One region of the Ruegeria sp. HKCCD7628 genome, then DNA from elsewhere that is predicted to be linked to it. Evidence: riboswitches for the same ligand, from Rfam matches in the RefSeq annotation. Region 1 holds a riboswitch; each other region holds the start of a gene.
The links. A riboswitch is a leader RNA that binds a small molecule or an ion and turns the genes downstream of it on or off. The one in region 1 is predicted to bind cobalamin.
Positions count from the first base shown of each region.

Region 2: linked by a shared signal. The riboswitch ahead of AC2TAD_RS13910 (DUF1636 family protein) and the one ahead of AC2TAD_RS03545 (CbtB domain-containing protein) in region 1 are both predicted to bind cobalamin.
Region 3: linked by a shared signal. The riboswitch ahead of AC2TAD_RS05440 (hypothetical protein) and the one ahead of AC2TAD_RS03545 (CbtB domain-containing protein) in region 1 are both predicted to bind cobalamin.

Region 1 covers NZ_JBWVBA010000001.1:704,426-709,673, forward strand. Annotated here, with positions in the region: gene AC2TAD_RS03530 (cobyrinic acid a,c-diamide synthase CobB) at 1-978, shown strand, start outside; gene cobA (uroporphyrinogen-III C-methyltransferase) at 975-1,703, shown strand; gene cobF (precorrin-6A synthase (deacetylating)) at 1,696-2,439, shown strand; cobalamin riboswitch at 2,483-2,687, shown strand; gene AC2TAD_RS03545 (CbtB domain-containing protein) at 2,724-2,894, shown strand; gene AC2TAD_RS03550 (CbtA family protein) at 2,899-3,597, shown strand; gene AC2TAD_RS03555 (hypothetical protein) at 3,663-4,157, shown strand; gene AC2TAD_RS03560 (DUF1636 family protein) at 4,154-4,510, opposite strand; gene AC2TAD_RS03565 (DUF302 domain-containing protein) at 4,638-5,096, shown strand; gene AC2TAD_RS03570 (thiamine pyrophosphate-binding protein) at 5,175-5,248, shown strand, end outside.
Region 2 covers NZ_JBWVBA010000006.1:83,364-88,611, reverse strand. Annotated here, with positions in the region: gene AC2TAD_RS13925 (FecCD family ABC transporter permease) at 1-481, opposite strand, end outside; gene AC2TAD_RS13920 (ABC transporter substrate-binding protein) at 483-1,430, opposite strand; gene AC2TAD_RS13915 (ABC transporter ATP-binding protein) at 1,427-2,230, opposite strand; gene AC2TAD_RS13910 (DUF1636 family protein) at 2,230-2,586, opposite strand; cobalamin riboswitch at 2,689-2,892, opposite strand; gene AC2TAD_RS13905 (helix-turn-helix domain-containing protein) at 3,019-3,666, shown strand; gene AC2TAD_RS13900 (class II glutamine amidotransferase) at 3,848-4,741, shown strand; gene AC2TAD_RS13895 (protein GlxC) at 4,743-5,248, shown strand, end outside.
Region 3 covers NZ_JBWVBA010000001.1:1,093,565-1,098,812, forward strand. Annotated here, with positions in the region: gene nudC (NAD(+) diphosphatase) at 1-114, opposite strand, end outside; gene AC2TAD_RS05425 (bifunctional 2',3'-cyclic-nucleotide 2'-phosphodiesterase/3'-nucleotidase) at 293-2,152, shown strand; RNA gene ffs (signal recognition particle sRNA small type) at 2,192-2,290, shown strand; gene AC2TAD_RS05435 (alpha/beta hydrolase family protein) at 2,329-3,186, opposite strand; cobalamin riboswitch at 3,323-3,542, shown strand; gene AC2TAD_RS05440 (hypothetical protein) at 3,625-4,032, shown strand; gene AC2TAD_RS05445 (protein-tyrosine phosphatase family protein) at 4,034-4,522, opposite strand; gene AC2TAD_RS05450 (DNA polymerase III subunit gamma/tau) at 4,656-5,248, shown strand, end outside.

The sequences.
Region 1 (5,248 bases):
CGGATGGGCTGGCCGGTGGTGCTGGTGCTGGATGTGGGCGGCCAGGCGCAATCGGCGGCGGCGACGGCTTTGGGCTTCAAAATGTATAACCCCGATCTGCCCTTTGCCGGCGTGATCCTTAACCGCTGCGCCAGCCCCCGGCATGAGCGGTTGACGCGGTTGGGAATGGAACGCGCGGGCTTGCCGGTTCTGGGCGTGCTGCCCCGTCGTGGAGACCTGACCCTGCCCGAGCGGCATCTGGGCCTGATCCAGGCGGTTGAACATCCCGATCTGGAAAGCGCAATTGTGGGCTACGCCGCGTTCCTGCGCGAGCATGTCGATCTTGAGGCGATCAAGCGGGCGGCGTCCTCAGGCCCGAATGGGCCATCGTCCGCCGCGCTGCCGCGGCCACCGGCGCAACGGATCGCGCTGGCCCGTGATTCTGCGTTTTCGTTTACCTATCCGCATTTGTTGGAAGGCTGGCGCGCGGCAGGGGCCGAGGTGTTGCCGTTCTCGCCATTGGCGAATGAAGCCCCTGCGGCGGATGCCGATCTGGTTTGGTTACCGGGTGGATATCCCGAGTTGCATGCAGGCACTCTGGCCGCTGCATCAGTCTTTCAGGAGGGGCTACGGAAACATGCGCGGACCAAGCCCGTGCATGGGGAGTGCGGGGGGTACATGGCGCTGGGACAGGCTCTGATCGATAAAGAGGGTATTTCGCATCAGATGGCGGGGTTGTTGGGGCTGGTGACGTCCTATGAAAAGCGCAATTTCAATCTGGGCTATCGCCGCGCCGAACTGCTGGCCCCGATGCCCGGCTATGCCGTAGGCACGGGCCTGCGGGGGCATGAGTTCCACTATTCCTCGATCATCGAGCAACCTGACGCGCCTTTGGCCCGTGTGTTTGACGCAGAAGGGGCCGAAGGGCCGCAGACCGGATCGGTGCGTGGCAACGTGACCGGCACGTTCTTTCACCTGATCGCGCAGGCCTCAGCATGAGTGGGTTTGTTTCGTTCATTGGCTCAGGCCCCGGCGACCCGGAGCTGTTGACGCTGAAGGCTGTGGACCGGATGCAGAAGGCGGATGCGGTGCTGTTTGATGACCTCAGCAGCGGGCCGATCCTGAACCATGCGCGCGACGATGCCGATCTGGTAGGCGTGGGCAAACGGGCGGGCCGCCCCTCGCCCAAGCAGGACCATGTCAGCCGGTTGCTGGTGGATTACGCCCTGACCGGGCAGCGGGTCGTGCGGTTGAAATCCGGCGATGGCGGCATGTTCGGGCGTCTGGAAGAAGAACTGGTGGCCCTGCGCGCGGCTGGGATCGAATACGAGATCATACCCGGCATCCCCTCGGCCGTCGCGGCAGCGGCAGCGGCGGGCATCCCGCTGACCCGCAGGCTGACCGCGCGGCGAGTACAGTTTGTCACTGGTCATGATGTCAGCGGCAAATTGCCCGAGGACCTGAACCTGCCCGCTTTGGCCGACCCGGATGCGACCACCGTCGTCTTCATGGGCAAGCGGACTTTTCCTCTGCTGGTCGAAACGCTGAACGCCCACGGTCTGCCGCTGGAGACGCCAGCACTAATGGCCGAATCCGTCTCGACCCCCGAACAAAAGCTGCATCGCAGTACTGTAGGCGCGCTGTCCGAAAAACTGGCGGATGAGATAGGCACCGCCCCGGCGCTGATCCTTTATGGCCCGCTGGCAGAGTTTGACGATGTTTGACCTGACCTTGATCGGCATCGGCACCGGGAACCCTGACCACGTGACCTTTCAGGGCGCGCAGGCGATCCGCTCGGCGGACCTGATCCTGATCCCCCGCAAGGGCGAGAATAAGGCCGATCTGGCCGGGCTGCGCGAAAAGGTCATTGCGCAGGTGACCGACACGCCGCCGCAGATCGCCTATTTCGACATCCCCAAGCGCCGCTCGGAAGACGGGTATCTGCGCGGGGTGGACGAATGGCACGAAGCGATTGCGCTGCGCTGGCGCGAGGCGATTGCCGCCCATCCCGGCGCACAGCACGTGGCGCTGCTGATCTGGGGCGATCCGTCGCTATACGACAGCTCACTGCGAATCGCGGCGCGGTTGGACCCTCAACCGACGACGCGGGTGATCCCCGGCATCACAGCGCTGCAGGCGTTGACGGCGGCCCACGCGATTCCGATCAACGAACTGGGTGCCCCCTACATCGTTACCACGGGGCGGCGGATTCGCGACGAAGGGTGGCCGGACGGTGCATCAAACGTGGCGGTCATGTTGGATGGTGAGTGCTCGTTCCAACATCTTCAGATGGCAGATTATGACATCTGGTGGGGGGCTTACGTGGGCATGACTGAAGAAATCCTGATCAACGGCCCTCTGACCGGTGTTGCACAGTCGATTCTGGACACCCGCGCCGCTGCGCGCGCTGATCATGGGTGGATCATGGATATTTATCTTCTCAAAAAGCGCATGATCTGACCTAAAACGTCGCAAATGACGATTGCGCTGCAGCAGATGGAACGGCTAAATGAACCTGTCTGGTCCTGTCGGCAATACCGGCAAGCTAAGAGGGAATGTGGTGAGACCGCGCGCGATCGAATCCACAGCCGCCCCCGCGACTGTAAGCGGTGAGCCCTGTTCAACCAGCCACTCCTGAGTTTCAGGGGGAAGGCGAACAGAGGCATCGACCCGCGAGCCAGGAGACCTGCCAGGCACGAATGAAAACACCAACCGTCGGGTGCGACGGTAAAGGAGAACTAAAAATGGCAACTCAAGCAACAACCGCTTCGACCTCACGCGTTGGTATCCTGCCGGTTATGTTCGCTGTGGTTCTGGGCCTTGGCGTCATCACGCTGACCGGCCACGTTCAGGCCGCGGCCCTGCATGACGCAGCCCACGATGTGCGCCACGCGACCGGCTTCCCCTGCCACTAAACCCATGTTTAGCCGTATCCTGACCAGCGCGTTGTTCGCTGGTGCTGCAGCGGGGCTGATTGCCGCCTTGCTGCAGTTGGTCTTTGTGCAACCTGTGTTGCTGCACGCGGAACTGTATGAATCAGGTGAATTGGTCCATTTCGGCGGTGACGTCGTAAGTGCTCACCCCGAGCTGCCGGGAATGTTCTCGGACCTGTTCCGCGATGCGCTGAGCGTCATTTTCACGATGCTTATCTATACCGGTTATGCGCTGATGATGATTGCGCTGATGTCCGTGGCTGAGGGCAACGGCCACAAGATTGACGGGCGCACCGGCGTTTTGTGGGGGCTTGCGGGGTTCATTGCCGTGCACCTCGCACCCGGATTCTCACTCGCGCCAGAAGTGCCCGGCGTGGCAGCAGCCGATGTCGCTGCGCGTCAGATCTGGTGGTTTGCGACCGTCGCCGCAGCAGGTGTTGCCATGTGGCTGATTGCCTTTGGCGGCACCCTGATCAGCTATGTGATCGCAGCCGCCCTGCTGTTGGCCCCACATCTGATCGGCGCGCCCGAGCCGGACGTGTTTACCGGCCCCGTTCCGACCGAGATCGGCGCGCTGTTTGCCGCACGCGCCTTTGGCATCGGACTGGTAGCCTGGGTTTTGGTCGGGGCATTCGCCGGATACTTCTGGCGACATGAAAGCCAGCGTGCCGAAGCTGCGGCCTGACCAGCACGCTTATGAACACGCCGAGACCAGCTCGGCGTGTTTCTACTACCATCAAGGAACATAAAATGGCACGCTCACTTGCCCTGTTTGCAATTGGCATGGTTTTTGGCAGTGGTGCAGGATTTGTGGTTGCGGCTGCAAATGGCGTCACTTTCGACGGCCGTGACCATGGCGATCCCGCACATCACAGTTCGTCTCACGCCGAGGCAGCCGCACACGATCATTCGACTGCCATCAACCTGCCTGCTGGCGCTGATGCTCCGGGGCTTGAGATCGCTCTTACGCCCGATCCTATGGCGGGCTGGAACCTGCATGTCATGCCGCAGAACTTTCGGTTCTCACCACAAAATGCCTCAAAGACCGATGTCGACGGCGAGGGGCATGCACATGTCTACGTAAATGGAGAGAAACTGGCCCGGCTGTACGGTAACTGGATGCATATCGACCATCTGCCGCAGGGCGAGGTCGAAGTCTCGGTCTCTCTGAACGCAAACAGCCACAGCCCGCTGATGGTCGACAACATCCCCGTCAGCGCGGCGGTCACACTACAGGTCGACTAAAGCGCCGGAATACGCGCCCGCAAACACATCCGGAGCCGCCCGCAAGGCCGGGCGTCTTCGATCCAGCCTTTGGGGCTTTCCAGATAGGTCCGGCAGGTCGCCACGATATCATCGGCGTCCGAAGCGACATCGACCCCTGAAAACACATATGACGCACCGCCATCGGCCTGCAGCGCGATGGCCACGGGTTCAGAGCATCCGCTGAAACAGGCGTGCTGATCGACCGAAACCCTTCCCTCAATCCCCGCGCGGGTCAGGGCTAATTCGACAGCTTTGACCTCAGCCCCGCAATCGCGGGCACCGGCACAGGACGAACATATCAACAGGCGCATCTGATCCAATTCGGACCTCATCGGGTGGCACTTGCCTGTTTCTGGGGGTTTCCGGCCACAGGCGCAATCGGGAAAACGCACAAGATTGTGAGTGCGCCCTGTCCCGCTTTCTGGCATCACAGTCTCAACCCCGTAACAGGAGGCCCCGATGAATGCCCTTTGGACTGCGATAGCCCTGATAGCGACCCCTGCTTTGGCAGAAGAGCCCCTTTCGGGCTGGGCCAGCTATACAACCGACAAAAGTTATGACGCGTTGGTTGCCGACACCAAGGATGCCATCAAGGCCAATGGTCTGATCGTGGTCACGCAGGCAGGCCCGACCAAGGCCGCCGCATCGCGCGGGATCACCATCCCCGGCAATCGGGTTATCGGGGCCTTCAACAACGACTACGCCGTGCGCGTGCTGGAAACCTCGGTGAACGCGATGATCGAGGCACCGATCCGCTTTTATGTCACCGAGAATGAGGACGGCACCGCCACCCTGTCCTACAAGACTCCCAGTTTTGTCTTCGCGCCCTACGTTTCTGAGGGCGGAGCCCCCCTACGTGAGATCGCCGAGGAACTAGATGGCAAGTTTCAAGCTGTCGCTGAAACAGCAGTCAAATAGTCACACTGGCGTGATCCGCCTTGCGTCTGGGGCCGTCCTCCGCAATCTGCTGTGAAACAGTTTTTCGGAGCATGACTTATGCAAGACCTCTCGCCCCGCGCAGCGGACCTTCTGGCCCAACGTTTGTACGAGGCCGGATGTCGCCACGCCTT
Region 2 (5,248 bases), on a different contig from region 1:
ACGACACGGCAAGCCCAGCCAGGATGAGCTTTTCCGGTGCACTGGTTCGCAGCCCGTGGACAAGAGCCAGCACAATGCCCGAGGCCACGAGACCCCCACAAAATGCTGCTATCGGCAAAGTCCAGAACCCCAGTATGTCACCAGTCACCGTAATGACGAACACTGCCCCCGCCGCCGCACCAGAGGAAAGACCGAACAGGAACGGGTCGGCCAGATCGTTTCGCGTAGTCGTTTGCAGCACAACTCCAACAACTCCGAGACCAGCGCCGATCACGGCGGCAAAAAGCGCGCGGGGCAGGCGCAGGTCGAAAACGATGCGGTGAAGTGGTGACATGTCTCCCTCGATCACACCAGCGCCGAGCAGAATAGCTGAGACCGTATCGGACAGAGGAATGGATGTGGTTCCGTAGATTGTCGAAACCAGAAGAAGGGCGGCCAGAATGGCCACCCCCATCAAAAGTGTCAGCCCCAGACGGCCCAATTCAGTTCAGACCCGTGCGCATGGCTGCTGCCAATTTTGCGATGGCCTGAATGTTGGCCGGTCCCGGCGTCAATTCTTCGTACCGCAAACCGATCCAGCGCTCGTTTTTGACCGCGTCGGTTTGTGACATAACAGGATGTTCTTGCAGAAACCTGAACGTATCCGCCGCTCCTTTTCCGGTTTGATAATCCAACAGCACTAAAAACTCAGGGTTCGCGGCTGCCACGGTTTCCCATGACGTGCGACCCCAGCTTGTGTCCATATCACGGGTAACGTTGAGACCACCCGCCGCTGCTATCATAGCGTTGGGGATTGCGTATTTCCCAGCAGTGAACGGAGCGTCCGCCGGGCCATCCAACAGAAACACTCGAGGTTTCGGTAAGTCTGCGGTTTGTGCCTCGATTGCGGTCAGTTCATCCTTCCAACCAGATACAAGCGCTTCGGCCTTGTCTTCGACATGCATGACTTTGCCCAGCCGCAGAATGTCGTCAAACAAAAGGTCCATGCTGGCCTCGGGGCGGTCTTTATGCAGATGAACGCAGCTTTCAGTCAGGATCATGGTTTTGATCCCGAACGGGGCAAGTGTTTCTGGCGTTACATCACCACCGGGACGCATTCCATAGTACCAGCCGGCGAAGAACAGATCGGGTTCTACCGCGACAATATTTTCCACCGATGGATATTTCGGTGCCAGTTCGGGGATATCTCCACGTAGCGTGTCGAATTCAGGACTGGTTTTGTACCAGCCGGTGATGCCCGTGAGGCCGACGATTTTGTCTTGCAGACCCAGCGCAAAGGCCATGTCGGTCATGTTCATGTCATGTACGACCAACCGTTCGGGCTGGGTTTCAAACACCAGCGGTTCACCACAATTGTCTACGGTCACTTCATGCGCAGCAACACCGCTCGCCATGGCCATAACCAGAGCCACGGACAAGATATGTTTCATTTTGGAAATCTCCTGGAGGGTTGGGAAACAGTGGTTTTTCGTATGTCCAGCGCGGGGATCATCCGACCGTCGTGCTGAAAGAATAAGTAGTCGACGCCGAACGTGTCGCGCACATGTTGAGTCGTCAGGACCTCGGAAACAGGGCCAAACCCGGTCAGCCGGGTAGATTTCATCAACGCGACATGGGTGGCGAATTCGGGGATCATGACAATGTCATGGACAATCATTATGACGGTTATCCCCAGTCCAGCGACCAGCGACAACATCCGCCCTTTGGCGTCGGGATCCAAATGGTTCGTCGGTTCGTCCAAAAACAGAAGAGTAGGGTTCTGCGCCAGCGCACGCGCGATATGGGCGCGCTGACGTTCGCCACCCGACAACACTGCCATGCGCTTGTCGGCAAGCTCCAAAAGGCCGGTCAGGTCCAGAATTCGCGTCAAGTCGTTTGCGTGATCTTCAGAGGAGCGGTCCGAGCGAATTGGAATTTGCCCAAGTGCCACATAGTCACGCAGATGCAAGCGCCCATCGGGATATTCCTGCTGACTGACGACGGCAATTTTTCGGGCGCGCTCCGTCGCTGACAGTGTCTTCAAGCTCTGCTCTTGCACCAGAACGTCGCCTTCGGACAGAGCTTCAGCGCCACAAAGTAAGTTCAGCAGAGTGGTTTTGCCAGCGCCATTCGGACCGGCAATGGCCAGAACCGACCCCTCTTCAAGGTCGAACGAGATGTCTTGCAACAGAACGTCACCGTGAAAAGAATAGTAGGCTACACCACGCGCCTGCAGGAAGGGTCTGGTCATCATCGAGCTCCTCGAACAGCCAACGCCGGCATGCGCGCCAATGTCTTGGTTATCAGAGGCGCCGGCCTGTCTGTGGCCTTTGTCCAACCAGTTGCGCTGCCCAGGTATTGCGCGGCGAATTGGGCAAGAGCATTCAGCTCTTGCTCGGTGCCGATATCACCAAACAGGTATTGGGCTTTTCCTAGGGCCTGAAATCCGACAGTGACCGGGTGATCGCATCCAGCCATACAGTCTACTGTGCGCACTGCGAAACCCGCAGGCAATTCAGGGCACAAGGCATCCGCAATGTGCTGCGCTGCCTCCAAACCCTGACAGGTCGCGCAGATCAGAACAAAATGATCAGTGGGCTCGGCCATCAAGCGTCTGTTCCACGGCCCCTGGGGCCGTACTGAAACGCGGTCGCGCATAAAGGCGTACGAGGTACCATCAAGCCTCCTTCCAGGACGCCCCGCCCCGGGTTGGTTTCGGTTGCGATGGCAGGTCTCCTGACTTGCGGGTCGAGGCTTGGCCACCCTTCCCGACATTATTCACGTCAGTGGGATATTGGCTTCGCTCACCGCCTACAGTTGCGGGGGCAGTTACGGACTTGGCACTTAAACCTCACCGTATTCCCTTTTCACCGCTGGAGCATGCCCCAGGGAACCATCAAATGCGTCACTGCCCGAGATCAGATCGCCGGTCAACACAAATCACCGGAGGTTGCGCAGGAATGTAGTTTTGAAAATATGTTTCCCTTCAAGAAAATTGCAGGCGATAACGACGAAGCGAAAGGCGTTAAGGATAGGTTGGTGAAAGCATCAAACGATAGGTCCAAACCTCAGTTTTCTCAGGATCCCCACAAGGTCAGGGACCCCGGTGAAAAGAACCTCGAAACGGCGATCGGTCGTGAAATCCGCGCGTTGAGGTTGCAGCAGGGCGTGACAATTGCGGAATTGTCGGGGCTGACCGGGTTATCCATCAGTATGCTGTCAAAAATCGAAAACGGCTACACATCGCCTTCATTGACGACGCTACAATCGCTGGCCAATGCTCTGAGCACACCGATCACTGCATTTTTCCGCAGATATGAAGAAACCCGAAACGCAACCCACACCAAAGCGGGAAAGGGCGTTGAAACAGAGAGAGCCGGGACACGCGCAGGCCATCAATACAGCCTTTTGGGTCATATGGGGTCTAATGCCAGTGGTGTTGTGGTCGAACCCTATCTGATCACGCTGACGGAAGAGTCCGACACTTTCCCGACGTTCCAGCATGACGGGATTGAAATGCTCTACATGCTTGAAGGCGAAGTCGATTACAGACACGGCGATCAAATTTACCTGCTGGAGCCGGGTGATACGTTGTTCTTTGATGCGGACGCACCGCATGGACCCGAGGTGCTGCGCAAACTGCCAGCCCGCTACCTGTCGATCATCTCATATCCGCAGACGCGTTAGTCACGATTCGGCGATTGATAAACCGCTGCTGAGGTTTTGCGGGGTTGCTCTCCGTGATTTTTGAATGCGGGGGAAATAGATAGCCGAAAATATTCCCCTTATGAATATTAATTTCCCTTTGTTGATAACCTGAAGTTCAGGTGTTAGCGTCTGCCCAACTCAACACAGGAGAAGCTGACACATGTGTGGAATTGTCGGCCTTTTTTTGAAGGACAAAACGCTCGAGCCTCAATTGGGCGCGATGCTGACAGATATGCTGATCACAATGACAGATCGCGGCCCGGACAGCGCCGGGATCGCGATTTATGGACCTGTCGGAGATCAGGCAAAGCTCACCGTGCAATCCGACAATCCGGACGCGGATTTTCAGACTCTGGCCGAAGATTTGGCCGACGTCTTGACCAGCCCCGTCAGCTTGGGCCGCAATGACACTCATGCGGTTCTGAGCGTGGCCAACGACAAAGTCAGCGCTGCGCGGCAGGCCCTGAGGGAATTGCGCCCTGGCCTACGGATCATGTCCGATGGCGATGCGATCGAAATTTATAAAGAAGTTGGATTGCCTCGAGAGGTGGCGGAGCGGTTCCAATTGACCTCGATGTCCGGCAGCCACGGGATTGGCCATACACGCATGGCCACTGAATCCGCCGTCACCACAGAAGGGGCGCACCCGTTCAACACCGGCGCGGATCAGTGCTTGGTGCATAACGGATCGCTGTCCAACCACAACGCCCTGCGCCGCAAACTGATGCGCGAGGGCGTGCGGATCGAATCCATGAACGATACCGAGGTCGGCGCGGCCTATCTGACATGGAAAATGCAAAACGGGGCCACTCTGGGTGAGGCGCTGGAAAGCAGCCTTGAGGATCTCGACGGGTTCTTTACCTTTGTGGTCGGCACCAAGGATGGGTTCGGCGTGGTTCGCGACCCCATCGCCTGCAAACCGGCGGTAATGGCCGAGACCGATCAATATGTGGCCTTTGGCAGCGAGTATCGCGCCTTGGTCAACCTGCCGGGAATCGAGGATGCCCGCGTCTGGGAACCCGAACCCGCAACCGTCTATTTCTGGAGCCACTAAAATGCAGAGCTATGATGTTGCCGAACAGGGCCTGCGCGGGCTGAACGCCGCCCTTCAGGCCCAAAGCACCGAGACAAACCAGACCCAGTGGCAGGTTCAGAACCCCAAGGGCAGCCATGCCATCGCTGTCGGTCTGGATGCCCCGATTGAGGTCACGGTCAAAGGCTCAACCGGCTATTACTGCGCGGGGATGAACCAGCAGGCGACCGTTCGGGTCGAAGGCTCTGTTGGGCCGGGCGTGGCCGAGAACATGATGTCGGGCACTGTGATCGTTGAAGGCGATGCCAGTCAATATGCCGGGGCCACGGGCCATGGCGGGTTGTTGGTGATCAAGGGCAATGCCAGCTCGCGCTGCGGGATTTCCATGAAGGGGATCGACATTGTGGTGCATGGCAATATCGGCCATATGTCCGCCTTCATGGCGCAAGCGGGGACGCTGGTGGTCTGCGGTGATGCGGGCGACGCGCTGGGGGTTTCATTGTACGAGGCGCGGCTATTCGTGCGCGG
Region 3 (5,248 bases), 390 kb from region 1:
GCACCTTGCCTCCGGGTCGTTTGTGACTTGCGCAAGCCCCTCGGGATCGTTGCGCAGATGTGCTGCGCGATCCAGTCCCGACCCGCCAAACGTCACGGTTTCCGCGTATTTCATTGCAATCCCTTCAGGTTGTCGGCACAGGGCTGCCACGAGCACCGGATCGTTGCAACGACATTTCTGCCTCGTGGGAAATTGAGGAGATAATGTGATCAACTCAAACTCTGCCTTGAAACTTGCGTCAAATACTCTTTTTGTTGAAATAGGTTAACCAAAAACGTCTAAAAGTAGAGTATTGCAACATCCCCCTTCTTCTCTAAGCGCAACGATCAGGATTTTGGGAACCTCGGATCTGCATATGAATGTGACCGGGTTTGACTATTATCGGGATGCGCCGGAACCCATGATTGGGTTTACCCGCACAGCCACACTGATCCGCCAAGCTCGAAACGAGGTCAAAGATGCCCTGACCATCTTGCTGGATAACGGGGATTCACTGCAGGGAACGCCTATTGGGGAATGGGCCGTAACACAAACCCAGACCTGTCATCCTCTGATGGAGGCTTTCGAAGCGCTGGATTACGATGCCATCGGACTCGGAAACCATGATTTCGGCTTCGGCTTGCAGGTTCTGGACCGTATCCTGCCCCAATCCCCCTGCCCTGTCCTATGCAGCAACGCGCACCGGTTGGACCGCCCCGGTGCTTGGAGCAGGCAGGCAGTGCTAAACCGAACCATGAAAGCCGGAGGCCGCGAATATCCGATCAAAATCGGCGTTTTTTCAGCCCTGCCGCCGCAAACTGCGAACTGGGAGGCGCACCGGCTAGAGCAAAAGGTCCGCATCGACGATATCCTGTCCACGGCACGACACGTGTCGCAAGAGCTGAAGGCCGCTGGGTGCGATCTTGTGATCGCGCTGGCGCATTCCGGGATTGGCACCGCCCAACCGGAGCCGAATCTGGAAAACGCGGTGATTCCCCTAGCGGCCATCGGGCCAATCGATGCGATTATAGCGGGACATTCACATCTGACTTTGCCGGGCGCGTCGCATGAAGGGTTTGCGTTCGTGGACAGTGCCAAAGGTCAAGTGCACGGCAAGCCGGCTGTCATGCCGGGCAGCGCTGGGTCGCATCTTGGTGTGATTGACCTGACGATGAAACTTGGTGACGACGGAAAATGGCAGGTAGAAACGCACCGTTCACACCTGAAGGCAATCGCACCCGACTTTGTTGGCGCTGAGGTTCCGGAAGACCCCGAACTGTCGCGGATTTTTGCCAAGGCGCACCGCGAAACTCGCGCGCAGTGCAACACGCTCTTTGGACACACGTCGCATCATCTGCACAGCTATTTCAGCTTTTGCGCCTGGGATCGCGGTCTGGCGCTTGTGGCTGCCGCGCAAGCTGCAGCATTGCGGCAGCATATGCAGGGAACTGCCTATGCAGGGCTACCCGTCTTGTCGGCAGTTGCACCGTCAAAATTCGGCGGTCGTGCAGGACCTCGGTTTTTCACCGATATCCCACCCGGGCAGATATGTACGCGCCATGTTGCCGACCTGAACGTGTTTCCGAACGAGATGCAGGCCGTCATTGTCTCGGGCACTGAAATCAAGGATTGGCTGGAAATGTCCGCTGGCGTGCTGAACCAGATGCGGCCGGGTGAACAATCGGACCTTGTGGATACGAATCGCGCCGGACATAATTTTGACGTGCTACACGGGTTAACTTACGCACTAGATCTAGCATCTCCGGCGCGGTTTGACGCAGGTGGCGCAATACTTCATCCCAACAGCCATCGGGTTCGCGGATTGCGATTCAACGGCCGCCCTATCGACACAGATCAGCGCTTTGTTGTCGCGTTGAACAACTATCGCGCCAACGGAGGCGGGAATTTCCCGTTTTCCGAAAACGCGACCCGAATTCCTCTGCCGGTCCTTCCGATTCAACATATTGTACGGGATTACCTGTCGGGCGTCTTACCGATGGACCCTTTGGAAGAGGCACTCCAGCCTTTTCGGTTGTCACCCATACCCGGTGCCCATGCGCTTGTGAAAACCGGAGCGGCCGCTGACCAACACCTGGAAGAACTGGCACGCTACCGCGCCAAAGTCATCGGTCCGGATGCGAAAGGTTTTCTGAATATTCAGCTCTCCCTCTGACGGGTTGCCAAGCATGAACCAAATGCCTATATCCACCGTTGAGAGGTTGGCGCGGGCGAGCGCCTCGCCAACCTGGTCAGGTCCGGAAGGAAGCAGCCACAACGAGCCCCGCTTGGGTCGATGTCCAACCTCTCACTTCATCCCCGACAGTTTTGACCGGTTTAGACACGCAGCACTTATGCGATCAAGCGCGGCCATAGGGACGCGTTGCGACGCGCGAACGCGCCGATATGGCCAATGTCCTTAAGTCCGAATTCCTGCGGCGACAGCACATGACGCCGAGCGCTGGAGCCGTACAGATCTGCCAACCGCCAAACGGCTTCGGGCGGAACCATCTGGTCGTCCTCGAAAGTGAACAGATCGACCGGTTTGCCTTTCTCTGCCCAGGTTGCGGCAGGTAGCGTTTTTCCGATTTCTGGCAGATAATTTTGGGGTGCCGTGCACCACTTGCGCCACTGCCAGTAAACCGATGCAGGCAGGTCGGCCCCAAATCCCACTGCCTTTCCTGGCAGGTATCCAACTGTTTTTACCGCCAGCGGAACATGTCCATACCAGAACAAGGACGCCAACGCGCGATAAGGCCAAGGGTGATCACTGATTGTCACCAGCCCCGAACACACACAGATCATGCGATCTATATGGTCGATATCAGGTTGTATTGGCCCCAACATCCCTCCGACCGAGTGCCCTATGCTCCAGTGTTCTGCGTGTGGGTAACGCTGGCGCATTTCCGCTCTGGCGGCAGGCATGTCGGTCAGCGCCCAATCCGCCATCTTTACCCGCGATTCCTGCAGTAATCCGGTCAGTGAGTGGCCAAAGTCACGATAGTCGTAGGTCAGGCAGGCGATCCCCTGATCCGCTGCCAGCCAATTCGCGAAATGCTGATAGTAATCCCTCGGGACACCGGTCGCACCATGTACAACCACGGCGACTTTGGGATCAGTCACGGGCCGGTACAGGCGCGCCGACAGCATTGCCGAACCGGCAGAAAACCGAAAATCCTCGGTCAGGACGGGGGGTGTATCATCCAGCATAGCGTTGCTCACCTGATCTGAACTGTTCGGTTCACCCCTTATCCCCACTTCTTTGGCCGGGCTGAGTCAAGGGCGCATCAAGATGACCAAACGTCCACTTTGCGCGCGCGCCCGCTTGACTCAAAGCCCGCTCAACCGCTAGCGATGGCGTGATGGTTCTTGTCCCGTGTTGGGACAAGATGAAAAGGGAACACGGTGCGGTTCTGCCCGGTCATGCCGGAACGATCCAATGCCGCGACTGCCCCCGCAACTGTAAGCGGTGAGCAATGCCGAAATACCACTGGCCCGCAAGGCTGGGAAGGTCGGCAACGCTATGACCCGCAAGTCAGGAGACCTGCCATCAAAGCAAAACTGTAACTCGGGCGGGGTATCCGGGCGGGATTGTCAGCGCGCTGTCACACCTGATCTACGCCCCGTTCCCCGCGCGGAGGGCGCATTATGATCTGGAAGACAAAAACGCACCAATTCAGTGCAACCCTATGTCAGAAAACCGGCAAGACCTGCCCGGCTCTGGCGCAGATGGCACGGGCTATTGTGCAGGCGATGGAATCCGCAGTGCCTGCCACGTCGGATGACTTCGCGTTGGACGGCAGCGGAGAGCTGGGCCATTGCCCACAGGGCTGCATCGCCCGATTCCGCGCCCAGAAAGATCAAATTCGCATCTTCTGCGGCACTAGCACGGACGCCTCGCTCGACGCGTTGGATGGTTATGCGGATATGCTGTTCGGCCCCGATGCTGCGGCCCGTCCGGCCGGCCAGTTGCCAGTGCCGCCCTGTGCCATGCTTGAAGTGTCAGAGCTGGCCCCGGCGCAACCAGCACAGCCCCAGCAGCATCTGGCGCTGTAACTCAGTCCGGCGCGCAGGTTGCCCAACGCATCTGCCCGTCGGTTTCAACCGCACAGGGCCGCACGGCGCGCAGGCGGCGCAACGCCGCGTCGGACGCGAAGCCCTGTTCGACCATAAGCCGCAGGGCGATCATGCCCGACCGCCCGCACCCGCCCCGGCAATGCACCAGCACCCGCCCTCCACGCGCCAGAATATGCGCGGCAGACTGGCTGATCCGGGGCCACGCGGCCTCGGTGTCCGGCGACGGCGCGCCAAAATCTTCAATCGGCAGGTGCGTCCAGGTTATGCCCTCGGCGTGCAGGTCATCTCCCAGTTTTCCCGCTCCGGTCTGCTCCATCTCGGAGCTTGTGGTCATCGAAATCACAAGATCGGGCCGCCAGCGGCGAATGATATCCAAATCCCGCGCATACTCCCCCGCGCGCCCCGGCAGCGGCGACAGCGCGAAATGACCGGCCCCGACCTCGACCACGTGAATTGCAAATGGCTCCATCCCCGGCCTCCTTTCCACATAGCTTCTATGCTGTGCAAACTGACCTGCAAACCGAATTTCCCCCAAGGCGGCGGTGGACGCGGGCGGCGGGGGTCTCTAGGCTGCGTCGGAACCCGAATCCGACAGAGCAGATATGACCGACACGCCCAGCCCCGCCTATCAGGTTCTTGCCCGTAAATACCGCCCTGAAACCTTTGCCGATCTGGTCGGGCAGGAGGCCATGGTACGCACGCTGAAAAACGCGTTCGAGGCGGATCGGATCGCGCAAGCCTTTATCATGACCGGCATTCGCGGCACCGGCAAAACCACCACGGCCCGGATCATCGCCAAAGGCATGAACTGCATCGGCCCCGATGGCGAGGGCAAACCGACGACCGAACCCTGCGGCCAGTGCGAACATTGTGTGGCGATCATGGAAGGTCGCCATGTGGACGTGATGGAGATGGACGCCGCCAGCCGGACCGGTGTGAACGATATTCGCGAGATCATCGACAGCGTCCGCTATCGCGCGGCCTCGGCCCGCTACAAGATTTACATCATCGACGAGGTCCACATGCTGTCGACCAGCGCCTTCAACGCGCTGCTCAAGACGCTTGAGGAACCGCCCGAGCATGTGAAGTTTATCTTTGCCACCACCGAGATTCGCAAAGTGCCGGTGACAGTCCTGTCCCGATGTCAGCGCTTTGACCTGCGACGGATCGAGCCCGAGGACATGATCGGCCTACT